Regions from separate parts of the Streptomyces incanus genome, predicted to be linked through region 2. Evidence: riboswitches for the same ligand, from Rfam matches in the RefSeq annotation. Region 2 holds a riboswitch; the other holds the start of a gene.
The links. Region 2 has a riboswitch for glycine ahead of gcvT (glycine cleavage system aminomethyltransferase GcvT). Riboswitches for the same ligand answer to the same signal wherever they lie in the genome.
Positions count from the first base shown of each region.

Region 1 (14,222 bases), on a different contig from region 2:
ATTACCTGGACGGCAAGCTCGCGCGGCGATGGAACCAGGTCAGCAGCCTCGGCCGGCTTCTGGATCCAGCGGCGGACCGGCTCTACATTCTTTCGACCCTTGTAGGTCTCACCTGGCGCGAGATTCTTCCGCTTTGGTTGACGGCCGTACTACTGGCCCGTGAGCTGGTTCTCCTGGTGATGGTGGGCATCCTCCGGCGTCACGGCTATCCGCCACCGCAGGTGAACTTCCTTGGGAAGGCAGCCACCTTCAACCTGATGTACGCCTTCCCGCTGCTCCTGCTCAGTGACGGTAATGGCTGGATCTCGTCACTCGCTGCTATTTTCGGATGGGCGTTCGCCGGATGGGGTACAACCCTCTACTGGTGGGCAGGAGTCCTCTACGTGGTGCAGGTCCGCCGCCTGGTTCGTGCGGACGCCATGGCCGGTTGAACTCGCTGAGTGGCACGCGCAACGTCGCGCGATGGCCCGCAGTGGAAAAGTGCGGGACAATCTTGGCAGGTGAAGTCGGCCAGACCGTCGTCTCTTAGAGGAGGACGCTTCCGACATGAAGGCCGTCGTGATGGCCGGGGGTGAAGGCACACGCCTTCGTCCCATGACCTCAAGCATGCCCAAGCCGCTCCTGCCGGTGGCCAACCAGCCGATCATGGAGCACGTTCTGCGGCTGCTCAAAAGGCATGGGCTCAATGAAACCGTTGTGACTGTTCAGTTCCTGGCATCACTCGTCAAGAACTATTTCGGTGACGGCGAAGAGCTCGGAATGGAGCTCACCTATGCCAACGAGGAGAAGCCACTCGGTACCGCAGGGAGCGTCAAGAACGCCGAGGAGGCGCTGAAGGACGACGCCTTTCTCGTCATCTCCGGTGACGCACTGACGGATTTCGACCTCACCGAGCTGATCAATTTCCACAAGGAGAAGGGCGCGCTGGTCACGGTCTGCCTGACCCGGGTACCCAATCCGCTGGAATTCGGTATCACCATCGTGGACGAGGAAGGCAAGGTCGAGCGCTTCCTGGAGAAGCCGACCTGGGGGCAGGTCTTCTCCGACACGGTGAACACCGGCATCTACGTCATGGAGCCCGAGGTCTTCGACTATGTCGAGGCCGACGTGCCCGTAGACTGGTCCGGGGATGTCTTCCCGCAACTGATGAAGGAAGGCAAGCCCGTCTACGGCTTCATCGCCGAGGGCTACTGGGAGGATGTCGGCACGCACGAGAGCTATGTGAAGGCTCAGGCCGATGTCCTGGAGCGCAAGGTCGACGTCGACATCGACGGCTTCGAGATCTCCCCGGGCATATGGGTCGCGGAGGGTGCCGAAGTACATCCCGATGCCGTGCTGCGCGGTCCGCTCTACATCGGCGACTACGCCAAGGTCGAAGCCGGTGCCGAGATTCGTGAGCACACGGTGGTGGGGTCCAATGTCGTCGTGAAGAGCGGGGCCTTCCTGCACAAGGCCGTCATCCACGACAACGTGTATATCGGGCCGCACAGCAACCTGCGGGGTTGTGTCCTCGGCAGGAACACCGACGTCATGCGCGCGGCGAGGATCGAAGACGGCGCTGTCATCGGCGACGAGTGCCTGATCGGCGAGGAATCCATCGTTCAGGGCAATGTGCGGGTGTATCCGTTCAAGACGATCGAGGCGGGAGCATTCGTCAACACCTCGGTCATCTGGGAGTCCAGAGGACAGGCGCACCTTTTCGGCGCCCGTGGGGTGTCGGGAATCCTGAACGTCGAGATCACACCTGAACTCGCCGTTCGGCTGGCCGGCGCCTATGCGACGACGCTGAAGAAGGGATCGACGGTCACCACCGCCCGGGACCACTCCCGTGGCGCCCGTGCCCTGAAGCGTGCGGTCATCTCCGCGTTGCAGGCCAGCGCCATCGACGTACGGGACCTGGAGAACGTACCGCTGCCCGTGGCCCGGCAGCAGACCGGGCGGGGCAGCGCGGGCGGCATCATGATCCGGACCACTCCCGGGGTGCCGGACTCCGTCGACATCATGTTCTTCGACGGGCAGGGCGCCGACCTCTCGCAGGGCAGCCAGCGCAAACTGGACCGGGTGTTCGCGCGGCAGGAGTACCGGCGCGCGTTCCCGGGCGAGATCGGCGATCTGCACTTCCCGGCGAGCGTCTTCGACTCGTACACCGGCTCGCTGTTGCGGAACGTCGACATCACGGGAATCGCGGAGTCCGGGCTGAAGGTGGTCGTGGACGCGTCCAACGGCAGCGCGGGGCTCGTGCTGCCGAGTCTGCTCGGCAAGCTCGGAGTGGACTCACTGACCATCAACCCGGGGCTCGACGAGTCCAGGCCGACCGAGACGGCAGATGTCCGGCGGGCGGGGCTGGTGCGGCTCGGCGAGATGGTGGCATCCTCCGGTGCCGCGTTCGGTGTGCGATTCGACCCGGTCGGCGAGCGGCTCTCCCTCGTCGACGAGAAGGGGAGGATCATCGAGGACGACCGGGCGCTGCTCGTCATGCTCGACCTCATCGCGGCCGAGCGGCGCAGCGGCCGGGTCGCGCTTCCCGTGACCACCACCAGGATCGCCGAGCAGGTGGCGGCCTACCACGGTACCCAGGTGGAGTGGACGACCACCTCGCCCGACGACCTCACCCGCGTGGGCGGGGAGGAGGGCACCATCTTCGGCGGTGACGGCAAGGGCGGTTTCATCGTTCCGGAGTTCAGCAGGGTCTACGACGGCACCGCGGCCTTCGTCCGGCTCATCGGTCTGGTGGCCAGGACGCAACTCACGCTCAGCCAGATCGATGCGCGTATCCCGCGTGCGCACGTGATCAAGCGTGACCTGGCGACCCCGTGGGCGGTCAAGGGGCTCGTGATGCGGCGGGTCGTCGAGGAGGCCGGTGACCGCTTCGTGGACACCACTGACGGTGTGCGTGTGGTGGAGACCGACGGCCGCTGGGTGATGGTGCTGCCCGACCCGGCCGAGGCGGTCACCCACCTGTGGGCCGAGGGCCCCGACGACGCCTCTGCCCAGGCTCTGCTCGACGAGTGGGCCTTGGTCGTGGACAGCGCCGGACGGTAGTCAAAACCGTGCAACGAGCGGTATGCGTGCGTGCCGGACAAGTATCCCCGACGGGACCTGTCCGGCACGTACGTGGGCCCGTTCGGAGGTAGCGCCCGCGGCATGCGACGATGTGCGGCATGCCGCAGCAACCCCCCGTTCGGAGCACCCCCCAGCGGCTACCGCGTCCGGACGCGTCCATGTCGTTGATCACCAACGTGATGGACCACAGCCTCGACGAGGGATACGCCGAGGCTGCCGCGCGGAAGCAGGCCGACGGCGGCGGAGGCATGCCGAAGACCCTCAGGGCGAAACTGGGGCTCGCCGGCGGTCTGGTGCTCGCGGCCCTGGTGGTGACCGTCGGAGCCGCGCAGGCCAGGGTGGAGGCTCCCGTCGTCGCCAAGGAGCGCGAAGAACTGATCGACAGGATCGACCGGGAGACCGAGGCGGCGGACAAGCTCGAAGACGGTATCGACGCCCTCCGCGCCGACGTGAGCGCGCGGCAGCGCGAGGCGCTCAAGCGCAGCGGTCAGAGCGAACGCACCGATCTGGTGGGCGTCCTGGCGGGCGCTGTCGCGGTGCACGGTCCCGGCGTGAAGCTCGTGGTGAACGACGCCAAGGACACGAGCACCGGCGGGGACGGAGACGCCCGTTCGACCACCGGGTTCTCCGACACCGGACGGGTCCGCGACCGGGACATGCAGCGCGTGGTCAACGGCCTGTGGGAGTCCGGCGCCGAGGCGATCTCCATCAACGGGCAGCGGCTGACGGCGCTTTCGGCGATCAGGGCCGCGGGGGACGCGATACTGGTCGACAACAGGCCGCTGGTACCCCCGTACACGGTCTTCGCCGTGGGGGACGGCCAGCAGTTGAGCAGCCGGTACCAGAACAGCTCGGACGGGCTGTATCTGCATGCCCTGCAGGAAAGCTACGACATTCGTACCGCTCTCTCGGTGGAGGACGACCTCCGGCTGCCCGCCGCGCCGAGCGTGATCGTGCGGACTGCTCAACCGATAACCAAGACTGCACCTGAGAAAGGCACACCGTGATCGCCGTACTGGGCCTCGTCGTGGGAGTCGTGGCCGGCCTGTTGGTCCGGCCCGAGGTACCGGCGGTCGTCGAGCCGTACCTGCCGATCGCCGTCGTGGCGGCGCTCGACGCCGTCTTCGGCGGGCTGCGGGCCATGCTCGACGGCATCTTCGACGACAAGGTCTTCGTGGTGTCGTTCCTGTCCAATGTGGTCGTTGCCGCGCTGATCGTCTTCCTCGGTGATGAGTTGGGCGTAGGTGCCCAGCTGTCCACGGGCGTGGTGGTCGTCCTCGGCATCCGGATCTTCTCCAACGCCGCGGCGATCCGCCGGCACGTCTTCCGGGCGTGAGACCGATGAGCGATCAGAACCACGAGCACGAGCACGAGCACGAGCACCCCCATCAGGACGACAGGACGACGCCCGAGCCGCCGGCCGGACCGCACGCGGTTACCGGAGGCCACCAGGCGTCCCCGCCTCGCCCCGCCTCGGCACCGCGCCCTGCTCTCGCACCGCGTCCCGCCGCGGCACCCGGCGGCAGCTTCCGTGAGGAACTGCCCGACGAGGTGCCCGCGAGCGCGTCCGCGTCCACGGAGGGGGAGGCGCCACCGGAGCGGCTCGGAACCGATCTGTCCGGACGGCAGCGTCTGGTGAAAGGCCTGTGGCCGCCACGGATCACCCGGGCCCAGCTCATCGTCGCTCTCCTGCTGTTCGGCCTGGGCTTCGGCCTGGCCGTCCAGGTGGCCTCGAACAGCGAGGGCGACAGCGCCCTGCGCGGCGCACGCCAGGAGGATCTCGTCCGCATCCTCGATGAACTCGACGACCGCACAGAGCGTCTTGAGGACGAGAAGCAAGGACTCGAGGAGCAGCGCGACGAGCTCGAGAACAGTTCGGACCAGGCCGAGGAGGCGCGCCGGCAGACGCTCGAGAGGGAACGCCAACTCGGCATCCTGGCGGGCACGGTGGCTGCACAGGGCCCCGGCATCACGTTGGTCATCGAGGACCCGAAGGGGATGGTCGAGTCGAACATGCTGCTCGATGCGGTCCAGGAGCTGCGCGCCGCCGGCGCCGAGGCCATTCAGGTGAACGGCGTACGTGTCGTGGCGGGCACCTACCTGTCGGATTCCGGCGACGGAGTGAGCGTTGACGGGAACAAGATCACTACCCCCTATCGTTTCAAGGTCATCGGCAAGCCGCAGGACCTCGAGCCGGCGCTCAACATTCCTGGAGGAGTGGTGCAGACTCTCGAGAAGGAACAGGCCACCGTCTCGGTGGAGCGGTCGACCAAGATCGTCGTGGATGCCTTGCGACCGGCGAAGCAGCCTGACTACGCTCGGTCGTCCTCGCAGTGAACCGGGGGTGCATGGAGGGCGACCGGCGAGGGCAAGAGGTTGCGGGGGGTCGGCGCACCGAATGGGTGGTGCGTGGTGGAAACTGTCTGGTGGATACGGACGTTGTGAGGATGTCCGGGTCGGCCAGTGTGTTCAGTCAGGGTTCGTCCTGCCCCACGGGCGGGTCTGTTTCGGTCAAGGGGAATCGCCCGTGAAGTTGTTTGGGAAGTTGTTCGGCAAGAGCGCGCGAGAAGGCCGCGACAACGCGACCGCTCGTCATCGCGCACAGCCCGACGCGGAGGCGTCGCGTCCGCTGTACCGGGATCAGGTCGGCGGTCCGGGCGAGGACGTTTCGGGAGGCCAGGGCGCGTCGTCGGTTGACCCTGCGCAGTCGAGCGGCATAGGTTTCGGGCAACCGTCAACCTCAGGTACGGGTGGAGGGTTCTCCACCCCGTACGCGTCCCAGGCCCCCGGTGGGCAGGAGGCTCCGTCCATGTCGGCCTTGGTGTGCACGAGGTGCGGTAACCGCAACGCGGAGAACAGCCGCTTCTGTTCGAACTGTGGAGCCCCGCTCAGGCCCGGAGCCGTCCCGGAGCGTCCCTCCGAGACGACGTCCACCATCTCCATCTCCGGTCTCGAGGCGTACGACGCCGAGGTCACCGGCCAGACGCAGGTGCCGACGCTGTCCCCGGAGGCACAGGCGGCCGTCGACGCACTGCCGATGGGTTCCGCGCTCCTGGTCGTGCGCCGCGGGCCGAACTCGGGCAGCCGCTTTCTGCTGGACGGCGACCTGACCACGGCCGGACGCCACCCGCAGAGCGACATCTTCCTGGACGACGTGACGGTCTCCCGCCGGCACGTGGAGTTCCGCCGCAGCCAGGACGGTTCGTTCACCGTGGCCGACGTGGGCAGCCTGAACGGCACGTACGTCAACCGTGAGCGGATCGATCAGGTCGGTCTGTCGAACGGTGACGAGGTGCAGATCGGCAAGTACCGGCTGGTCTTCTACGCGAGCCAGCGGGGCTACTGACCCTCCCCGGACTCCGTCCGGGGCACCCTGACCCCAGGGAAGGGCCATGCTTCATACACCGAGCGGCGGTGCCGGGCACGGTACCGCCGCCGCGGGAACTGGACTGATGAGCATCGGCACGGTGCTGAACGTGCTGCGTGAGGAATTCCCCGAAGTCACCATCTCCAAGATCCGCTTCCTGGAGTCGGAGGGGCTCATCGAGCCGCAGCGCACCCCCTCGGGGTACCGCAAGTTCAGTGCCGGGGACGTGGAGCGTCTCGGCCATGTCCTGAGGATGCAGCGGGACCACTATCTGCCGCTCAAGGTGATCCGCGAGCACCTGGACGCCATGGGGCGCGGCGAGGCCGTCCCGCTTCCGGCACTGTCCCGGCCGCGGGACGGGGAAGCCGGCCCCGAGCTGTCCGCCGAGCCGCCCGCCACAGCGGCCCGGATCGGGAGGGCCCAGTTGCTGGCGGCGGTCGGCGCCGACCAGCAGCAGCTCGCGGAGTGGGAGTCGTACGGGCTGATCGCGCCGGTCGAGGACGAGGTGTACGACGCCGAGGCGGTCACCGTCGCCGGCCTCATCACCGAGCTGAGGCGGTTCGGCATCGAGCCGCGGCACCTGAGGGCGATGAAGGCCGCCGCCGACCGGGAGGCCGGGCTGGTCGACCAGGTCGTCGCCCCGCTCAAGCGTCACCGCAACCCGCAGACCAGGGCGCACGCGGAGGCGCGCACGAAGGAGCTCGCCGGTCTCACGGTGAAATTGCACGCCGCGCTGGTGAGCGTGGCGCTCGGGGTGAGGCTGCCCTGAGGCGCGGAGGGCCTGGATCGGCCGCCCGACCCAGGCCCGACTACCCAAACATCCCGGGCACGGCCTAGGGTTGCTGTGTGAACGAGCTCGATGTCGTAGGTGTCCGGGTCGAAATGCCCTCGAACCAACCGATCGTGCTGCTGCGTGAAGTGGGAGGCGACCGGTACCTCCCCATCTGGATCGGCCCGGGGGAGGCGACGGCCATCGCCTTCGCCCAGCAGGGCATGGCTCCCGCACGCCCGCTGACCCATGACCTCTTCAAGGACGTGCTGGAAGCCGTCGGCCAGGAGCTCACGGAAGTGCGCATCACAGATCTGCGTGAGGGGGTCTTCTACGCGGAGCTGGTCTTCGCCAGCGGTGTCGAGGTGAGTGCCCGGCCGTCCGACGCGATAGCACTGGCGCTGCGCACGGGTACGCCGATCTATGGCAGCGACACGGTGCTCGACGACGCGGGGATCGCCATCCCGGACGAGCAGGAGGACGAGGTGGAGAAGTTCCGCGAGTTCCTCGACCAGATCTCGCCGGAGGATTTCGGCTCCAGCAGCCAGTGAGGGACGGCGGCCGTTCCGTCGGAATGCCGCTCGGAACCGCGGTGCGTGAGAGCCTCGCGCGGCCCGCACGGAGGGCATTCGGCTAGCCTTTCCCCGTGATGGGGCACGGAAAACCACTCTTAGGGTGATTATCACTCGGCGTGCCGAGTGTGGCGATCGTTGACGCACCCTTGGTGACTGCCTACCGTCGAGGAGGCAGGTCAAGGACGGAGGTCGGCGTGAGAAGCACCGGCGACGGTATGGCTGGGGGTGCCCCCGGACATGGTCTCGGGGTGAGCGGTCCGTACCCTCCCCCAGGCTCTCAGCTCCGCGCGAGCGGGGCGTATGCCCATCACGGCAACGCGGCCGATCCTGCTCCGCAGCGACCGGCGGCCGTGCCGAGCAGCGGAGGGGCGGCGACGTCCATGGCGTCCGAGGAGATCGGCTACCGCGGTCCGACGGCCTGCGCGGCCGCCGGCATCACCTACCGGCAACTGGACTACTGGGCTCGCACGGGGCTGGTGGAGCCGAGCGTGCGGCCCGCCCACGGCTCGGGGACACAGCGGCTGTACAGCTTCCGGGACGTCGTCGTCCTGAAGATCGTCAAGCGGTTCCTGGACACCGGTGTCTCGCTGCAGAACATCCGCACCACGGTCCAGCACCTGCGGGAGGGGGGCCTTCGCGACCTGGAGCGCATGACGCTGATGAGCGACGGCGCCACGGTCTACGAGTGCGCCACGCCGGACGAGGTCCATGCCCTGCTCCAGGGTGGTCAGGGGGTCTTCGGGATCGCTGTGGGCGTGGTGTGGCGGGACGTCGAGAGCGCGCTGTCGCAGTTGCACGGGGAACGCATCGACACCGGGGAGACACTGATCGGCCCCAACCCGACGGACGAGCTGGCGAGGCGGCGCAACCGCGCCGTCTGAGCCGCTGCGCAGACCGCACGGTCCGTGCCGGCGACACGCGCGGCGGGGCATTGTCAGTGGCGTAGGGCAGCATCGGAGATGTGAGATCCGCGCCCACAGTCCTGCATCTCGACATGGACGCCTTCTTCGCCTCGGTGGAGCAGGCGTCCAAGCCGAGCCTGCGCGGGAAGGCCGTGGTCGTGGGCGGGCTCGGGCCGCGCGGTGTGGTCGCCACCGCCTCGTACGAGGCCCGGGTCCTCGGTGTCCATTCCGCGCTGCCCATGGCGCAGGCGCGGCGGCTCGCGCCGAACGCGGCGTATCTGGTGCCCCGCTTCGCGTTGTACCGGTCGATCAGTGACCAGGTGATGGAGCTGCTGCGGGCGTTGTCGCCGCTGGTGGAACCATTGAGCCTGGACGAGGCGTTCGTGGATCTGGAGGCCGGAGGGGCGGCCTGGGACGAGCGGTCCGCGCGGCTGGCCGGCGCGAAGCTGCGCGCGGACATACGGGCGGTCACGGGGCTCACCGGATCGGTGGGGCTGGCGGCCTCCAAGATGCTGGCGAAGATCGCCTCGGAGCAGGCCAAGCCGGACGGGCTGGTGTTGATCGAGCCGGGGACCGAGCGGGCCCTGCTGGCGCCGCTGCCGGTCCGGACACTGCCGGGTGTCGGGCCGGCCACCGGTGACCACCTGCGGCGGGCCGGCATCCACACGGTCGGGGACCTCGCCGAGGCAGGGGAGGACGAGCTGGTACGCCTGCTCGGCAAGGCACACGGACACGCCCTGCACGCCATGTCCCTGGCGAGGGACGATCGGTCCGTGGTGGCCGAGCGGGAGACGAAGTCGGTGTCGGTCGAGGACACCTACGACGTGGACATCCACGACCGGGTGCGGGTCGGGGTGGAGGTACAGCGCCTCGCCGACCGCTGTGTGCGCCGGCTGAGGGCCGCGGGGCTGTCGGGACGGACCATCGTGCTGAAGGTCCGGCGGTACGACTTCTCGACGCTCACCCGCTCCGAGACCCTGCGGGGGCCCACGGACGATCCGGCGGTGGTGCGTGAGGCGGCGGCGCGGCTGCTGGACCCGGTCGACACGACGGGCGGCGTGCGGCTGCTGGGCGTGGGGGTCAGCGGGCTCGCCGACTACACGCAGGAGGACCTGTTCGCGCAGGCGGCGGGGGAGCGGGACAAGGAGCTGCTGGGCGAGGAAGCGGAGGCGGCAGTGCCCGCGGAGGAACGGCAACAGGCGGGTGCCGAGCGGCGCTGGCCGGCCGGGCACGACGTGAGGCACAGCGAGTACGGCCATGGGTGGGTCCAGGGCAGCGGCCTCGGGCGGGTCACCGTGCGGTTCGAGACGCCCGGGTCGGCGCCGGGGCGGGTGAGGACCTTCCGGACCGACGACCCGGCCCTGCACCCCGCCGATCCGCTGCCGTTGGTGGAGCGAAGACCTGGGGGCAGCGGGAGGAGCGCGGGCGGCCCGAGCGGCGAGGACAGCCAGGACGACGACGGTCAGGGCAGCGACGGTCAGGGCGATGAGGGCACCCAGGACGGCCGGGCCGACGGCGACGCCCGGGGTAGCCAGGTTTCAAGGGCTGGTGCGGGGGCGGTGGCCGGCGTTGCGGACCCGGGGGCCTTGGGCGAGTGAGGGCGCTGCCCTGCGTGGGCCCGGAGGCAGGCCCTGGACGGGCGGGTGCCGGGTCGGTGGTTCGGATGCGCCACGGGTGGCGTCCTCAGGCAGAGTCGTCCCTGCCGGCGAGCCTGCCGAAGTCGTGGTCCGGGAGCGGGGGAGGGGCGGCCGTGTCCAGGCCGTAGTGGTGGTAGAGCTGGAGCTCCTGCTCCGGGGAGAGATGACGGCCCACACCGAAGTCGGGGGCGTCCTTGATCAGAGCGCGTTCGAAGGGGATGTGGAGACCGCCGTCGATCAGCTCGCTCGGCTCCAGGGGGACGAAGGCGTCCCTGCTGAACAGGCCGGTGCGTATCGCCGCCCACTCCGGCACGCCGGTGGCGTCGTCGAGATAGACCTCGTCGATCGTGCCGATCCGGTTGCCATTGCGGTCGAACGCCTTGCGGCCGATCAGGTTGCGCGGATCGATGTCGGTCTGCACGGGCCCTCCACAGGTCGCAAGAATTCGTCAGCACTACAAAACGGCACAATCGGCGGAGCGGCCACTCGAAAGTCCGGGCCTTGCCCTCGCTGGTACCCTGGCAGCGGCTGCTGACCCCGTGCGGGAGAGCCCTCCCTGCACCATCGGAGGGCGCCGAAGGAGCAAATCCTCCCCGGAATCTCTCAGGCTCACGTACCGCATGGACGAGGTCACTCTGGAAAGCAGGGCGGGTGTCGACGGCTCCCGCTCTCACCGACGGTGAAAGCCGGCCGCCCCGGGCGGCCGGTGAAGCTCTCAGGTTGAGATGACAGAGGGGGAGGCCGTCCGGGCACCCGCCATGGTGCCCCTCGAAGGTCGTCGGACCAGGAGGCCTCCGCACATGACCGCCCATCGCATTTCCCTCTCCGAGCTCGAACAGGGAACGCCCTTCGAGCAGCGTCACATCGGCCCCGACCACGAGGCCCGCGCCAAGATGCTGGCGCAGGTCGGCTACGGCTCGCTCGACGAGCTGACGGCCGCCGCGGTCCCGGACGTGATCAAGAACGCCGACGCGCTGGACCTGCCGGGTGCCCGGACCGAGCCCGAGGTGCTGGCCGAGCTGCGGTCGCTGGCCGACCGCAACGAGGTGCTCGGTTCCATGATCGGGCTGGGGTACTACGGGACCTTCACGCCGCCCGTCATCCTGCGGAACGTCATGGAGAACCCCGCCTGGTACACGGCCTACACGCCGTACCAGCCCGAGATCTCGCAGGGGCGGCTCGAGGCGCTGCTGAACTTCCAGACCATGGTCGCCGAGCTCACCGGCCTCCCGACCTCCGGAGCCTCCCTGCTCGACGAGGGCACCGCGGCCGCCGAGGCGATGGCGCTTTCGCGCCGCATGGGCAAGAACAAGAAGGGCCTGTTCCTGGTCGACGCGGACGCGCTGCCGCAGACCATCGCCGTCATCCGGACGCGCGCCGAGCCGGCGGGTGTCGAGGTCGTCGTCGCCGACCTGAGCGAAGGCATCCCCGCCGAAGTCGCCGAGCGTGAGATCAACGGCGTACTGATCCAGTACCCGGGCGCCTCCGGTGCCGTACGCGACATCAAGCCGGTGATCGACCGGGCGCACGAACTGGGCGCGCTCGTCACCGTCGCCGCCGATCTGCTCGCCCTCACGCTGCTGACGTCCCCCGGCGAACTCGGCGCGGACATCGCGATCGGCACGACGCAGCGCTTCGGCGTGCCGATGGGCTTCGGCGGACCGCACGCCGGATACATGGCCGTGCAGGAGAAGATGGCGCGCAGCCTGCCCGGACGGCTCGTCGGCGTCTCCGTCGACGCGGACGGGCACAGGGCCTACCGGCTCGCGCTCCAGACCCGCGAGCAGCACATCCGCCGTGAGAAGGCCACCAGCAACATCTGTACCGCCCAGGTACTGCTCGCCGTCATGGCGGGCATGTACACCGTGTACCACGGCCCCGAGGGGCTGAGGACCATCGCGTGGCGCACCCACCGCTACGCGACCGTCCTCGCCGAAGGGCTCCGGGCCGGCGGCGTGGAGATCGTCCACGGTTCCTACTTCGACACGCTGACCGTGCGGGTCCCGGGGCGGGCCGCCGAGGTCGTGACCGCCGCCCGGGACAACGGCGTCAACCTGCACCCCGTCGACGCCGACCTCGTCTCGATCGCCTGCGACGAGACCACCACGCGCGACCGGCTCGCCGCCGTGTGGAGCGCCTTCGGTGTCGAGGGAGATGTCGAATCCCTGGACGCGGCCGCGCGGAACACCCTCCCGGACGCCCTGCTGCGCACCGACGAGTACCTGACGCACCCCGTCTTCCACCAGCACCGCTCCGAGACCGCGATGCTGCGCTACCTGCGCAGGCTCGCCGACCGCGACTACGCGCTGGACCGCGGCATGATCCCGCTGGGCTCCTGCACCATGAAGCTCAACGCGACCGCGGAGATGGAGTCCATCACCTGGCCCGAGTTCGGGCAGCTGCACCCCTTCGCGCCGGCCGGACAGGCCGAGGGCTACCTCACGCTCATCCACGAGCTGGAGGACCGGCTCGCGGAGGTCACCGGCTACGACAAGGTGAGCCTTCAGCCCAACGCGGGCTCCCAGGGCGAACTGGCCGGCCTGCTGGCCGTCCGCGGCTACCACCGGGCCAACGGCGACGAGCAGCGCACCGTCTGCCTCATCCCGTCCTCCGCGCACGGCACCAACGCCGCCAGCGCCGTCATGGCCGGCATGAAGGTCGTCGTCGTGAAGACCGCCGAGGACGGCGAGGTCGACGTCGACGACCTGCGCGCGAAGATCGAGCGGTACCGCGACGAGCTGTCGGTGCTGATGATCACGTACCCCTCGACGCACGGTGTGTTCGAGGAGCACGTCGCCGACATCTGCGCGGCCGTGCACGAGGCCGGCGGCCAGGTGTACGTGGACGGCGCGAACCTCAACGCGCTGGTCGGACTGGCCAAGCCCGGACACTTCGGCGGGGACGTCTCGCACCTGAACCTGCACAAGACCTTCTGCATCCCGCACGGCGGCGGCGGTCCCGGCGTCGGCCCGGTCGGCGTGCGGGCGCACCTGGCGCCGTACCTGCCGAACCACCCGCTGCAGCCCGAGGCCGGGCCGGAGACCGGGATCGGGCCCATCTCGGCGGCGCCGTGGGGCTCGGCGGGGATTCTGCCCATCTCGTGGGCGTACGTCCGGCTGATGGGCGGCGAGGGGCTCAAGCGGGCCACCCAGGTGGCGGTGCTCAACGCCAACTACATCGCCAAGCGCCTCGAGCCGCACTACCCGGTGCTGTACACCGGCCCCGGCGGGCTGGTCGCGCACGAGTGCATCATCGACCTGCGCCCCCTGACCAAGGCGACCGGCGTGAGCGTGGACGACGTGGCCAAGCGACTGATCGACTACGGCTTCCACGCGCCGACGATGTCGTTCCCGGTGGCCGGGACGCTGATGATCGAGCCGACCGAGTCCGAGGACCTGGCCGAACTCGACCGATTCTGCGAGACGATGATCGCAATTCGCGCGGAGATCGAGAAGGTCGGATCCGGTGAGTGGCCCGCGGACGACAACCCCCTGCGCAACGCCCCGCACACCGCTGCCGCGCTCGGTGGGGAGTGGGGGCACGCGTACAGCCGCCAGGAAGCCGTCTTCCCGACCGGAGTGAGCGCCGCCGACAAGTACTGGCCGCCGGTGCGCCGCGTCGACCAGGCCTTCGGCGACCGCAACCTGGTGTGCTCCTGCCCCCCGCTGGAGGCGTACGAAGACTGAGACGCTCTCTCAAAAACGGGCCGGCCTCGGCACGTCCGCGCCGGCGTCCCTGGACGCGTCCGCGAGCGAGTCCAAGGCCGGCTCCGGGCTCGGCTCCGGGCCCGTGCCCCGGCCCCGCGCCGGCGTTTTCTCCGGACCCTGCCGTTGCATCTCGTCCTGATCGCCGTCGGCGCGGTGATGGCCGTACCCCTGCTGTACGCCGTGCTGTCCGGGTTCAAGTCCA
Region 1 is NZ_JBHSPC010000131.1:342-14,563, forward strand. It holds gene ACFP2V_RS33825 (CDP-alcohol phosphatidyltransferase family protein) at 1-431, shown strand, start outside; gene ACFP2V_RS33830 (sugar phosphate nucleotidyltransferase) at 547-3,042, shown strand; gene ACFP2V_RS33835 (DUF881 domain-containing protein) at 3,222-4,070, shown strand; gene ACFP2V_RS33840 (small basic family protein) at 4,067-4,399, shown strand; gene ACFP2V_RS33845 (DUF881 domain-containing protein) at 4,615-5,400, shown strand; gene ACFP2V_RS33850 (FHA domain-containing protein) at 5,462-6,409, shown strand; gene ftsR (transcriptional regulator FtsR) at 6,456-7,199, shown strand; gene ACFP2V_RS33860 (bifunctional nuclease family protein) at 7,277-7,750, shown strand; gene ACFP2V_RS33865 (MerR family transcriptional regulator) at 7,969-8,655, shown strand; gene ACFP2V_RS33870 (DNA polymerase IV) at 8,736-10,274, shown strand; gene ACFP2V_RS33875 (PRC-barrel domain-containing protein) at 10,360-10,734, opposite strand; glycine riboswitch at 10,846-10,942, shown strand; gene gcvP (aminomethyl-transferring glycine dehydrogenase) at 11,114-13,999, shown strand; gene ACFP2V_RS33885 (carbohydrate ABC transporter permease) at 14,177-14,222, shown strand, end outside.
Region 1: linked by a shared signal. The riboswitch ahead of gcvP (aminomethyl-transferring glycine dehydrogenase) and the one ahead of gcvT (glycine cleavage system aminomethyltransferase GcvT) in region 2 are both predicted to bind glycine.

Region 2 (14,222 bases):
AACCGACTGGCGCGGTCGTCGAGCCTGAACCGCGTGTGCCCCCTGGGGCACTTGCTCGGGGGGTACATCGGCGACGTCTCACCGCACTTGTGCGCGAAGACGAACTGGAGCTGCCGGTTACCGACCACGCCGCCGCAGGCCGGACAGGCCGGCGGCCAGTCGTCGGTTCCGGGCCGAGGGTCGCCGGCCGTCCAGACGTGCCCGCACCCGGCCCTGGAGCAGCGCACCACCCGGGGCCAGACGCGACAGAAGACCTTGCCCGGGACCACGACCTCGTAGTGGCGATCGGCGAGTCGGTCCTGGTCACCGGGAAACTCGGGTGCGCGGTCGGAACCGGGGACGAACGCACGTCCGGCGGTCCGCCATCTGCGAACGAACCTCATCGCCTCCTGCACGAGGTGGTCACGATCCAGGGAGGGACCGTCGAACTCCTCGTCACGCCCGAGCTGGATCACCTGCGTGGTGTACCCGCCACGGTGGTCGAAGGTCTGGCCGGGCCGGAACCTGAAGAGGACCTGGCCACGGTCGCGTGACATCTCGTCGTTTCTGGGGTTGAACGCCATCACGACCTCCGGTTGTCAGACACGACGTGGAATGGGATGCCTTCGGAGACGTCGCGGAGACTCGTCATCGGTCGACACTCGAGCCCTAGGTAGTCGCCTGTCGCGCGGTACCCCCGGTTGTTTCCGCCGGCGAGGGTGGCGGAGGCGCCTGCGGAGCGGAGGCTGGCGATCGCGTGCTCCACCATGTCCTCCAAGTCGCTCCGGAGTTCCTGTCCCTCCGGTCGATGGGACTGGAAGACCGCGTGGAGCGCCTCGAGCAGCTCGGTCAGCTGGACTCCGTCCAAGCCGCCACGGGCGGGGTCACGGAGAGCAGCCTGCATCTTGGAGAGGTCGTGCAGATGCCCTGGGGCATTGCCCGCCTGCCACCAGTCGCGGTTGGCGATCTGGAGCAGATGACCCATGAGGATTCCGGGAAGGGTCCTGCGTACCGCGAACCGGCTCCAACGGTTGATCGCCACTGGTTCGACCATGCGGTCCAGGTACTCGTGGAACTTGCCGTGGTAACGGTAGTGCGAACGGTCCCGCTCCCGTACCGGGTTGAAGAGCATGAACACGAGTCCGTGGTGCGCGCGGCCGACTCGTGAGGACGCCTGGATGTACTCCGCCATCGACCTGGGCATGCCGTTGAACAGCATGAAGTTCAGTCGGTCCACGTCGACCCCGTGGCTCACCATGCTCGTGGCCACGACCATGCCCGTCTCGCCGTTGGGGCTGCTCAGGTCGTCCAGGACGCCACGCACCTCGTCCAAGCGCGTCTCGCTCTTCAGCTCGGCCACGCGGAGGTCCGGATAACCTTCCCTGCGCAGCGCTTCGTTGACCTGTGTGTCCAGCGAGCGGCGGATACGGCCGAAGTCGACGAGCGTGGTGGCGTACGTGAGGCTCGTGCGGTACAGGTCGACGACCGCACGCAGCTCCTCCTCCGGCCACGCTTCGAAAACCGGCGGAAGTTCGCGGCGCTGCTCGAGCTTCCACAGGGCTCGGTGTGCGGAGGTCAGGATCCTGACCAGCGTCATCTCCGCGGTCCCCCGGGTCGGCATGACCCCGACGAATCGACGGAGGGGGAGCCCTCGGTCCAGGCGCCAGTAGAAGCTCTCGTCGAGGTTGGGCCCCGGGAGGGGCACCACGACGGACCTGAGGCCGAAGAGGTGCTCGCTCTGGCGGTCCTCGCCCCGGATGGTCGCAGTCGTCGCCACCACCTTCATGCGGACTCCTCGCCCGTCGGCCCGGTGCCTCGACGTCAGGGTGCGCTGCACCTCCGCCAGGAGCCCTTCGTAGTGCCCCGAGAAGGCCCCGAGCTCCTCGTTGACCATGTGCAGTTCGTCGATGATCTCCAGGGAGGGGGAGGGGTCGTAGAGAGGTGCCTTCAGGGGCCCGGGAGCCGTCTTCGGATGACCGGGCGCGTGGCGCTCGTGGCACTTCCCGCCCCGACCGAACCCGTGCTGCGGGCACCAGCAGTCGACGTCCCCCAGGAGCGCGCCGAACTTGTCCGACAGTCCAACGTTGGCCAGCTTGTCCAAGGTGCCGACCACGACCGTGGGCAGGTAGCGGTAGATCTCGGTGTCCACCACGACGATTGGCAGGATCTTCCCGCACTGCTCGTTGCCGCAGACGTGCTTGAGCCTGAGCTCCTGAGGATCGGGGGGCGGGATGTGTACCGACCGTTCACCGCAGTAGGGGCAGTCGTGTACAAGTCGGTACGCATGCCGCTCTGCCTCGCTCGACCGAAGGCGGTCGAACGTGCGATCGGACGTGAGCGAGTTGGGGGTGTTGCCTCCGCCGGCGTAGAAGCCGATGAAGAAGGGCCACCCGGGATTGCCGCCGACCTTCTTGATGCGGTCAGCGTTGCGGCCTCGGACGATGTCAGCGGCGGCAATGACGTCGAGTTGCCGCTGCGTCTGCTGCAGGGTGAGGAGCCGGAGGGGGAAGCGGCACCAGGCCGAGACCCCGACCTCCTTTCCTCTGGTCCGGTCGTAGAACATGCACACGAGGACCAAGCCGAGATAGGCCTCCGTCTTGCCGCCTCCGGTCGGGTACCAGACGACGGTCGCCGCTTCGGTGGGATCCACGTCCTGGTCGTCACCCCAGAGTCCCGGCGTGAAGAGCTCCTGGGGGTGCTCCCGCCAGGCCAGGGCGCCGATCTGGCTCACGATGGCCACGAGCTGGAAGAGGCGCCACCCCCGGTTCGGTCGCTTTTTCCGCGTGTTGAGCTCCGTCATGGACTCGTTCGCGAGCTGGAACGCGGTCAGCAGACGGGCATCCCGCCGCAGCCACGCGATGCCGTCGCGGAAGCGGGCGACCTCCAACGCCGCGGCTTGGCGGTCGGACTCCTTCCGGCGGGCCAGATCCGGTCTGTCCTGGAGGCCCTCCGTGCTCCATGCGGGGGCGTCGAGATACGCCTCCATCTCGTCGGCGAGGTCCTCCAGAACCGGCAGCGGGTCCGCAACGAGCGCCGAATAGCCCCAGCGTTCGTCCGCGCGGGCCACCGCGCGATGGGTGTCGTGCTGCGGTACGGGCACGCTGCGGACGGAGACGAGCCGGCCGTCGTGCCACCGCGGCTCGACACCGCAGTTGTTCGCGTACGCCCCCAGGTCCCCCGAGTAGCGGTAGGCGTCGGCTCCGAGATCCATCACGATGGGCAGGAGACGGTCACCGTCGATCTCCAGTCCCGCGCGGAACAGGGCGTTGTCCCTCGCCTCGTCGCGGCGGCTGCGGCCCGCGTTCCTGCCCTTTCCCTGGACGGTCACGACCGGGTCCGCAGCGAGGTTCTGCAGGGTCGCGGTCACCCGGAGCCGTCCCGGGGCCACCGGCCTCGACGTGATGACGACGTGTGCGGCGGGGGCCGGTACCACCGGATCCCCGGCAACCTCCAGGGCCAGCCACTGCTCGAAAGACCTGTCGTCCTCCATCGCCGCAGGAGGCACCAGACGCTCTCGGCGGTCGTTGCCCACACGACGATCGATCCGCGGATCACGGAGCGCCAGCTCGACGGCCTCCGCGAAGCCGTGCCGGAACTCACCCTCCAGAGTCTGACGGAGGCCGGCCTGACCGAGGACGATCTCCACGGGGCCGACCGTCACGTCAAGTCGCCTGAACAACGGAGCCAGCCGGTAAGGCTCCTCGCGATCGCCCGCCCACTCCAGCTGCTCCGCTCGGGTCGGCAGAGCCGAGTAGTAGAACGACGCCTTCGCCTTGACCATGACGGAGCTGGCGTTCTCGGCCTCGAACTCGAACCCGAGGCTGTCCGGAGTCATCCGACCGTACCTAGGTGCGGCGCCGCCCGGCTCGACGGCGTGGGGGCCGAGGCTCTCCATGAAGTAGCGCGCGCTGGGAGGTTCGCCGAGGCAGACGTCGCCCTGTGCCTCGCCTGTGGCGTCGGTGACCACCGCGCTCACGAGGTGCTCGACGAGGGCCGTTTGCTGGGCGACGCCCGGCTTGAACGGGGGTGTGGTCACTGCGTCTCCCCTCCAGCTTCGGCGTAGGTCGCCGACGGGGAGGAGGCGCTGCAGGAGGGCCTGAGCAGGTGGTAGGTGCCGTCGTTCACGAACGAGCGACGGGGGAGCCGAGGCGGCTCCGAGGTACGTGCCGGCGGCGACGAGTATGCACAACCGGCCCGCAGGACATGGGTGTCCACGGGAATCTCCAGGGTCCGCGAGTCAGAAGCCGCCATGGCACGACGCCGTGGCCGGACATCCTCTGCTTCTCCGAACCTGATCAGGATGAGCTCAGGGTGAGGCAAGTTACAAGCTGATAAACCAAGTTGATCGAATCTGTCCGGTACGAACCGATCCATTGACTTAATTGATCGGCCGCCGGCAGGGTGCGGGCCGACGCCCCGTCTCCTCAGGGCCGACGGCTGAACGTCATCACCGGGTGATCCCAGGGCGGTGCAGCCCCTGGCTTGCCGACTGTCCGCGCGCTACCAGGCGGCGGTTGCGAACATCCTGACTGAGAGATCGCAGTCGAGAGGCGGACGGAGACGGCGGCAGAATCCTTCGGTCCACGTCGGAGGCACGCGACGGCTGCCGTTGTGCGTGTCAACGGATGCAAGGACAAGGGCCGTCCCTGCATCTACGGGCGGAAGGCTTAGAACGATCAGGTCGACCTGAATGACTTCGGCATAGCAGAACGCCGAGACGCGGCTCGGCGATCCCAATTAGGCTCCTGCAAAAAGCACATGGGGGGCAATGTGACCATCGACGTAGTCGACGCCGTAGGGCTCGTCCGCAAGAACCGGAAGACGCGCAAGCGTTTGCAACAGGCCGCTCAGGAGCTCGATCGGCAGGCTACGGAGGACTCCGTCGCCCTGAGTAAGGCACGGCAGATGCTCTACGACGTGGCCGTTCTTCCCTCCCGTGATGTCTACGGGCGTATGAAGAACGTGGATCACTTCGAACTGGCAATGATCGAGAGGCCCACCGCGAGCAATGAGGGGGGTGTCGAGCCACGGCGAACGGAAGGTGTCGCCGTGTTGCCGGCCGCCCGCATGGTGGGCGGCGTGGTTCTGATCGTCGCCCTGCCACTCGTCGTCGGTCCCGCTGTCAAATCGGGGTCCTATCGCGCGGTGCAGAGCCTCGGATCCGCCTCCACGGGCAGGGCGATCAAGACGCTGCGTGGGGCCGCAGCCCGCAACGCCGCAGAAGCATGGTTTGGTCGTGGGGCTGTTGCGGTCGGCGGCGGCGGGCGAGCGGCCGGTAGGAAGATGCTGGACCAGATCGAGGCCACTTCGGGCAAGGTCACGTACGAACTGGCAGCGAGATGGCGGATCCAAGCGCTCGAAGCCAGCAAGCAGGAGGAGGCGCAAGTACTGGAGCGGCGCGAGGCCGGCGTAAAGCAGAGGCAGGACGAGGCGCTCGCGCTGCACGAGTGCGTCGAGAGCATGCAGCGCGTCACTCAGGATCTCCGGTCCGAGCTGATGACGAGGTTGCCGTCACTTATCGCCCTGGTTGACAAGTGTGACGATTTCGCCCGATATGACTCCCGTCGGCGGGCAGAGGTCGCGACGATGCTCGATCTCGACGGTCTCGCGGTGAAGGTCATGAAGTGCCCGCTGGTTGACCCAGCGGGACGCCCGACCGAGGAATTGATGCTCGTCGTTGCCGAAGTCGAGGCGCGACTCGAGGCGATGCAACCGCACGCGTGAGCTCCACAACTGGAGTGCTGATCTGCATGGACTCGGCGCGCGCTGGCGTTCAACCGGGTCTCGGAGCCGGGACATCCCAGGGACTTTTCAGGGACTTTCACGTCTGTCCCAGGGAGGTTCCAGGGACTTTCCGCCGTGCAAGCAGGGAAGGCCCTGACAGCGCTGAAAGAACGAAGCGCGCTGGTCAGGGCCCAGAACCTCAGCACTCGATGATGTTCACCGCGAGACCGCCCCGGGCGGTCTCCTTGTACTTGACGGACATGTCGGCGCCGGTCTCCTTCATGGTCTTGATGACCTTGTCCAGGGACACCTTGTGGGAGCCGTCGCCGCGCATCGCCATCCGGGCGGCGGTGACCGCCTTCACCGCGGCCATGCCGTTGCGCTCGATGCACGGGATCTGGACCAGGCCGCCGACCGGGTCGCAGGTCAGGCCGAGGTTGTGCTCCATGCCGATCTCGGCGGCGTTCTCGACCTGTTCCGGTGAGCCGCCCATCACCTCGGCGAGGGCGCCCGCCGCCATCGAGCAGGCGGAGCCGACCTCGCCCTGGCAGCCGACCTCGGCGCCGGAGATGGACGCGTTCTCCTTGAACAGCATGCCGATCGCACCGGCCGCCAGCAGGAAACGGACCACACCGTCCTCGTCGGCACCGGGGACGAAGTTCATGTAGTAGTGCAGAACGGCGGGGATGATGCCGGCCGCGCCGTTGGTCGGGGCGGTGACGACCCGGCCGCCCCCGGCGTTCTCCTCGTTCACGGCCATCGCGTAGAGCGTGATCCACTCCATGGCGAGGGCCTTCGCGTCGCCCTCCGCGCGCAGCTTGCGTGCCGTGTTCGCGGAACGCCGGCGCACCTTCAGGCCGCCCGGCAGGATGCCCTCGCGGGACATGCCGCGCGCCACGCACGCCTGCATCACCCGCCAGATCTCCAGCAGGCCCTCGCGGACCTCCTCCTCCGTCCGCCAGGCGCGCTCGTTCTCCAGCATCAGCGCGGAGATGGACAGGCCCGTCTCCCGGGTCAGGCGCAGTAGCTCGTCGCCCGTGCGGAACGGGTACTTCAGGACCGTGTCGTTGAGCTTGATGCGGTCCGCGCCCACCGCCTCCTCGTCGACGACGAAGCCGCCGCCCACCGAGTAGTACGTCTTGGCCAGCACCTCGGCGCCGGACGCGTCGTGCGCCCACAGGGTCATGCCGTTCGCGTGGTACGGAAGCGCCTTGCGGCGGTGCAGCACCAGGTCGTCGTCGAAGGAGAACGCGATCTCGTGCGTGTCGAGCAGCCTCAGCCGGCCCGAATCCTTGATCTTCTCCACCCGTCCGTCGGCCGTCTCCACGTCCACCGTGCGGGGCGAGGCGCCCTCCAGGCCGAGCAGCACCGCCTTGGGCGTGCCGTGCCCGTGGCCGGTGGCGCCGAGCGACCCGTACAGCTCCGCGCGGACCGAGGCGACCGAGTCCAGCAGCTCCTCGTTGCGCAGCCGCCGGGCGAACAAACGGGCGGCCCGCATCGGGCCGACCGTGTGCGAGCTGGACGGCCCGATGCCGATCGAGAACAGGTCGAAGACCGAGAGGGCCACGGGAGGACTCCTAGGGGTTCGGCGGACGCCGCTGTCCGCCGGGGGGTGGTTCGCGGTGATACGCATGCGGGGAACGGGACGGTGTTCACAGGGGAACGCACGACACGGGGCATCGCGCACACTGACCCAGTGTGCGCGATGCCCCGGACGTTCGTACGAATCAAAGCGTACGGAATTACTTCAGACCGGGGTACAGCGGATGCTTCTCCGCGAGGGCCGTCACCCGTGTCCGGAGCGCCTCGGCGTCGGCGGCTCCGAAGGGGGAGGGCGCCTTCAGCGCCTCGGCGATCACGTCCGCCACCTCGGCGAAGTCCTCGGCGTCGAAGCCGCGGGTGGCCAGGGCGGGCGTGCCGATCCGCAGACCCGAGGTGACCATCGGAGGGCGCGGGTCGTTCGGGATCGCATTGCGGTTGACGGTGATGCCGACCTCGTGGAGACGGTCCTCGGCCTGCTGCCCGTCCAGCTCGGAGTCGCGCAGGTCGACCAGGACCAGGTGCACGTCCGTGCCGCCGGAGAGCACGTCCACGCCCACCGCCTTGACGTCGTCCTTCATCAGGCGCTCGGCCAGGATGCGGGCGCCCTCCAGGGTGCGGCGCTGGCGGTCCTTGAACTCCTCGGACGCGGCGACCTTGAAGGCGACGGCCTTGGCCGCGACCACATGCTCCAGCGGGCCGCCCTGCTGGCCGGGGAAGACCGCGGAGTTGATCTTCTTGGCCAGCTCGGCCGTGGAGAGGATCACGCCACCGCGCGGGCCACCGAGGGTCTTGTGCGTGGTCGTGGTGACGACGTGGGCGTGTGGGACCGGGTTCGGGTGCAGGCCCGCCGCGACCAGACCGGCGAAGTGCGCCATGTCGACCATCAGGTACGCGCCGACCTCGTCCGCGATCCGGCGGAACTCGGCGAAGTCCAGCTGCCGCGGGTACGCCGACCAGCCGGCGACGATCAGCTTCGGCCTGCTCTCCTTGGCCAGCCGCTCGACCTCGGCCATGTCGACCCGGCCGTCGTCGCCGACGTGGTAGGCGACGACGTCGTAGAGCTTGCCCGAGAAGTTGATCTTCATGCCGTGGGTCAGGTGCCCGCCGTGCGCGAGGTTCAGGCCCATGATCGTGTCGCCGGGCTTGAGCAGCGCGAACATCGCGGCGGCGTTGGCCTGCGCGCCCGAGTGCGGCTGCACGTTGGCGTGCTCGGCGCCGAACAGCTCCTTGACCCGGTCGATGGCGATCTGCTCGATCACGTCGACGTGCTCGCAGCCGCCGTAGTAGCGGCGGCCGGGGTAGCCCTCGGCGTACTTGTTGGTGAGGACCGTGCCCTGGGCCTCCATGACCGCGACCGGGGCGAAGTTCTCCGAGGCGATCATCTCGAGGGTGGACTGCTGGCGGTGCAGCTCGGCATCGACCGCCGCGGCGACGTCCGGGTCGAGCTCGTGCAGCGGGGTGTTCAGAAGTGACATGCGGTTACGGCCTCCTCAGCCCTGGATGAAGGCGTCGTACTCGGCGGCGGAGAGCAGGTCGGCCGGCTCCTCGCCGACCCGCACCTTGAACAGCCAGCCGCCCTCGAAGGGGGCCGAGTTCACCAGCGACGGGTCGCTGACCACGTCCTCGTTGATCTCGGTGACCTCGCCGGTGACCGGGCAGTACAGGTCGCTGACCGACTTGGTCGACTCCAGCTCGCCGCAGGTCTCGCCCGCGGTCACGGTGTCACCGACCTCGGGGAGCTGGACGAACACGACGTCGCCGAGCGCGTTGGCCGCGTGCTCGGTGATGCCGATGGCCGACACACCGTCCTCGGCGGCCGACAGCCACTCGTGCTCCTTGCTGTAACGCAGCTGCTGGGGGTTGCTCATGACCTGGATTCTCCTGTAAGCGGTGGACTTGCTGATGACTCGGAAACTACGGGAAGCACGGGACAAGCGCGTGGGCAGGCACGATCTGCCCGGCTCATCCGTGCGAGGACCTGCGAGGACCTGAAGACCCTACGGCGACGTACGAGGACCTGCGCGCCGACCCACGACGACCCACGACGACGGGGAAGGGCCCGGAAGCCGTGATGCTGTGGTCGGTTCGGCCCGGCGTTCCGGGCCTCGCGAGCCCGTACCGACGGCCCTGGTACTCCGGCGAACCGTGACACATTCCCGGAAGTGTCACGGTCGGCGGGCTCATGCCCCGGGTTCACCGGATTCGCCGACAGCATCAGCCGTCCCGGGGCCCTCCGTGACGGTTACTTCTGCCGCTGGTAGAACGGCAGCGCCACGACCTCGTACGGCTCGTGGCTGCCGCGGATGTCCACGCCGACGCCCGCCGTGCCCGGCGCCGCGTGCGCCACGTCGACGTACGCCATCGCGATCGGCCGGCCCAGCGTCGGCGAGGGCGCGCCGGAGGTGACCTCGCCGATCACCTCGCCCCCGGCGACCACCGCGTATCCGGCGCGCGGGACCCGGCGGCCCTCGGCGACCAGGCCGACCAGGACGCGGGGCGGGGTCGCCTCGGCGCGGGCGGCGGCCTCGGTCAGGGCGGCGCGGCCCACGAAGTCGCCTTCCTTCTCGAACTTCACCACCCGGCCGAACCCGGCGTCGAACGGCGTCAGGGAGGCGCTCAGTTCATTGCCGTACAGCGGCATGCCGGCCTCCAGACGCAGCGTGTCCCGGCAGGACAGCCCGCACGGGACCAGCCCGATGCCCTCGCCCGCCTTGGTCAGCGCCTGCCACAGTTCGACCGCGTGCTCCGGCTTCACGAACAGCTCGAAGCCGTCCTCGCCGGTGTAGCCGGTACGGGCGATGAGCGCGGGGACGCCCGCGACCGTGCCGGGCTGCCCGGCGTAGTACTTCATGCCCTCGAGGTCGGTGTCGGTGAGGGACTGCAGGATGCCGGGGGACTCGGGGCCCTGCACCGCGAGCAGCGCGTACGCGTCGCGGTCGTCACGGACCTCGGTGTCGAAGCCGGCCGACCGCTCCACGAGCGCGTCCAGCACCACCTGGGCGTTGGAGGCGTTCGCGACGACCAGGTAGCGGGGGGACCCGGCCTCGGGGTCGTCGAGCCGGTAGACGATCAGGTCGTCCAGGATGCCGCCGTCCTCGCGGCAGATCATGGTGTAGCGGGCGCGGCCGGGCTTGACGGTCCCGATGTTGCCGACCAGCGCGTGATCGAGGAACCGGGTCGCCTGCGGGCCGGTGACGGTGATCTCGCCCATGTGGGAGAGATCGAAGAGACCGGCCCTCGTCCGCACGGCGTTGTGCTCGTCGCGTTCGGAGCCGTAGCGCAGGGGCATGTCCCAGCCGGCGAAATCGGTCATCGTGGCACCGAGCGAACGATGCACGGCGTCGAGCGCGGTCCGGCGGAGTTCGGTACTGCTCATCGGTCGGTCTCCCAGGGCAGGACAGGCGAGGTCTTTCCTCCCCATCTGTCATCGGAACCTGAGAGGTTCGCCATGACCGCCCGCGCAGGGGACGACCACGGCTTGCACCTTGGGTGGAGCCACCGGCGACTCGCGCGGGGCCCGCTTTTCAGATGTGCCTCGCCCACGCGGTAACGGTGCCTGAGAGATTCAAGGGAGGGACTTGCTCCTTCGGCGCCCCGGCGGCAACGGTGCCGAGGACTCTCCCGCGCGGATTCAAACGGCCGGTATGCAGTTGGCGCGCTCATCATTGCACGCATCGCGGGGCCGCGGCAGGGGGACCCTTCTGGGAGAAGCACAGGGTATTCGGGTGTTCACGGACGGCTGTGACAGGCCTGTATCGGGAAAGGGACGGAAACCAGAGGCACCCGGCGTTACCGTCTCTTTACACTCGGCGGGGAGGTGTCCGGTACCTGGGCACAGGGCCGGACAGCCCCCAGGGGAGGACTCACGGTGAACAAGGCCAGGGCGTACGCCACCACCACGGGCGTCACGCTGCCCGAGCCGCAGGCCCCCTCGGCCCGGGGGGCCTGCGGCACCCTGCCCGCGCCTGTCGTCCGCGACCTGCGCGAGCGCGCCGGCCGCAGCCCGCACGCCCTGCTCTTCGGCCCCCGCGACCTCGTCGTGGTCACCGGACTGCCCGGCAGCGGCAAGTCCACCCTCATGCGGCGCGCGGCGCGCGGCACCCTCATCGACTCGCAGGACACCCGCGACCGCTGGGACCGCGGCATGCCGCGCCTCCTGCCGTACGCGGTGTACCGGCCCCTGGTCCGCCTCGCCCACTACGCCGGACTGCGGCGCGCCCTGCGTACCGGCGAGGGAATCGTCGTCCACGACTGCGGCACGCAGGCCTGGGTGCGCCGCTGGCTGGCCCGCGAGGCCCGCCGCCGGGGCGCGGACCTGCATCTGCTGCTGCTCGACGTCCCCCCGGAGCAGGCTCTGGACGGCCAGCGCGAGCGCGGCCGCGGGGTCTCCCGGTACGCCTTCCGGCGCCACCGCACCGCCATCGACCGGCTGCTGGCGTCCGTGACGCGCGGCATCCTGCCCGCGGGCTGCGGCTCGGCCGTCCTGGCCGACCGCGACGCGGCGAACGCACTGCACCGCATCGACTTCACGAACTGACGGCCGCACAGACGGCCGGCCGGTGTACGGACAGGCGGCCGGGGTGCGGGCAGGCGGCCGGTGCAGGGGCAGGCGGCGGTACGGGCCGACCGCCGGGCGCGGCAGCGGTTAGCCTTTCAGCCACAGCAGTGGTTCCAGGCAGGCGGTAGGCAGATGGACTTCCCGGCGGGCTTCTCCGCGGACTTCCCGGCACAGACTCACCCCCATCCGCACGGCGGATGGCCCGGCAACGAGCTGGAGGAGGTGCTCTCCGCATCCCTCGGCTTCCCCTCGGCCGACGGCCGGATCATCGAGGTACTGGGCCGGAGCCATGTGTGGGTACCGCTGCCCGATGGCGGCGGACCGGACAGCGGCCCGCTGGACCTGCCCACGATGGAGATCGAAGGCCAGGCGTACGTCCCGGTCTTCAGCTCCGAGGAACAGTTCCGTCAGGTCGTCGGCTCCCCCATGTCGTTCACCGTCGCGCCCGCGGTGGAGTTCGCGCGCGGTCTGCCACCGCAGGCCGGGATCGCCGTGAACCCCGGGGGACTGGTCGGTGTCCCGCTGCCGCCGCCCGCCGTCGCCGCCCTGTGCCGCGCCGGACGCGGACCGCTGGACGGCCCCGCGAGCGGCGGCCGGGTCAAGCTGTTCGAACCCGACTGGCAGGACGACCCGGTGGACTTCCTCGCCGCCGCCTCCAGGGAGTTCGAGGCCCTCGGCGTCGTCTCCACCGCCCGCCGCTGCCTCGCCGAGATCGAGACGGCCGAACCGGTGCTGTTCGTCGGCGTCGAACTGTCCTCCGCCGAACTGACCCGTGCGGAGGGCGACCTGCGGGCCGCGCCGATGGACGCGCTGGGCCGCGCGCTGGGCCGCGCGCCGGTGAAGTGGCCCGTCAACCTGGTCCTCCTGGACGTGGCCCAGGACCCGGTCGGCCAGTGGATGCGCGACCGTGTCCGCCCCTTCTACCAGTGGGAGCGATGAGGGGGCCGCAGTGCTGCCGGAGGACGGCCGCGAACCGGCGGAGCTCCCCGGGGTCGAGAGGCGCTTAAGCTAGGTTCATTGGCTTGGGCGAGGGTGTTGTACGGAGGGGCGATACAAAGTGAGCGCAGGCACCGCGGCGGCCGGACAGGTCGAGCACATGCTGCGCCAGGTGGCACCGGGGCGTTACGACGCCTACGAGGCGTTGCTGCGCGCGCTCGCGACCCCCTCCTCCGGTCACGTCTGGATGCTGCTGTGGCACGGTCAGGCGGGCTCCCCGGACGCCCAGTACGGGAACATGGAGGTCGACGGCTTCGGCTACGCGCCCTGCGTGACCTCCGCCCAGGAGCTGTCCGCCAGTGGCTGGAACCGGTCCTACGAGGTCGTCGACGGCCTCGAGGCCGCCCGCGCCCTCTACCCCGACCGCTACGGACTCTGGCTCAATCCGCACGCCCCCGGCGGCGGCCTCGGCATCCCCTGGCTCGATCTGCGCAGGCTCGCCACCGGCCTCGACCGTCAGCCCGCCGGGCCCCTGCGGCTGTCCGAACCCGCCATCGAGATCCCGCAGTTCTACGCCCTGCTCGCGCAGAACGCGCACCGCACCCCCGCCGTCCGCTCGCTGCGCCGTGCCTGGGTGCAGCCGTCGCTGGGCGCCCCGTACCTCGCCATCGGCCTGGACGTGTACGACACGTCGCCGCCGGCCGTGGACGCGGTGCGCGCGATGATGCGGCAGTCCCTCGGCGCGGTCCCGGACGGGCTCCCGGTGTCGACCGTCGCGATGTCCGACGAGCACGACCCGGTCGCTATGTGGCTGCGCGCCAACGCCCGCCCGTTCTACGACCGCGAGGCCCACGGCGCCGCTGCGCCCCCCGCCGCGGGCTCCGGCTATCCGCCCGCGCACCAGCGCTGACCGGGCCGTATGCGGGGGAGACGGGTACGGCCGCACCCTCCTGTGCTGACTCAGCGTGACGGTGTCCACGGAGTGGACACGAGCGTCAGCAGGGGCAGCCCACGCCGCTGCCGGGCACTGGTTTTGTGACAGGTTTTCAGCCATGTGCGCTCCGCTGTCGCCGGTTGACCGCCCGTCACCTGCGGTTTCACCTGTTCTTCACGCGGTCCGGCGCTTCCCATGGAGGGATACGGGGAGAGCCGAATGTCTCAGGACGGTTAATTCCTGAAGGGGGGGCGCCTGAAGAGTCCCTTATGTCAACTGTTCAGATCTCAGGTGGGTATCACCGCTATCCGGACTGTTCTCGACTCGCTGTGAACATCTGTAGTGTTCGGCCGGTCAAGATGCATCCACATAGCGGACCCGGAGTGGCCCCAATATGCGCATATCCAAGTCCCGAGCCGCTCGGGCGATCACGGCCGCGGTGGCGGTCGCTCTGATCGCCACGGGCTGCTCCAGCGACCGGGACAGTGACAACAAGAGCGACGGCAAGAAGGACACCTTCGTCTTCGCCGGTGCCGGTGACCCTGGCTC
Region 2 is NZ_JBHSPC010000014.1:65,281-79,502, reverse strand. It holds gene ACFP2V_RS05210 (hypothetical protein) at 1-536, opposite strand, end outside; gene ACFP2V_RS05205 (helicase-related protein) at 563-4,015, opposite strand; gene ACFP2V_RS05200 (hypothetical protein) at 4,750-5,703, shown strand; gene ACFP2V_RS05195 (L-serine ammonia-lyase) at 5,903-7,270, opposite strand; gene glyA (serine hydroxymethyltransferase) at 7,446-8,720, opposite strand; gene gcvH (glycine cleavage system protein GcvH) at 8,736-9,113, opposite strand; gene gcvT (glycine cleavage system aminomethyltransferase GcvT) at 9,488-10,621, opposite strand; glycine riboswitch at 10,657-10,779, opposite strand; glycine riboswitch at 10,780-10,879, opposite strand; gene ACFP2V_RS05175 (AAA family ATPase) at 11,114-11,782, shown strand; gene ACFP2V_RS05170 (enhanced serine sensitivity protein SseB) at 11,936-12,742, shown strand; gene ACFP2V_RS05165 (enhanced serine sensitivity protein SseB C-terminal domain-containing protein) at 12,900-13,649, shown strand; gene ACFP2V_RS05160 (ABC transporter substrate-binding protein) at 14,068-14,222, shown strand, end outside.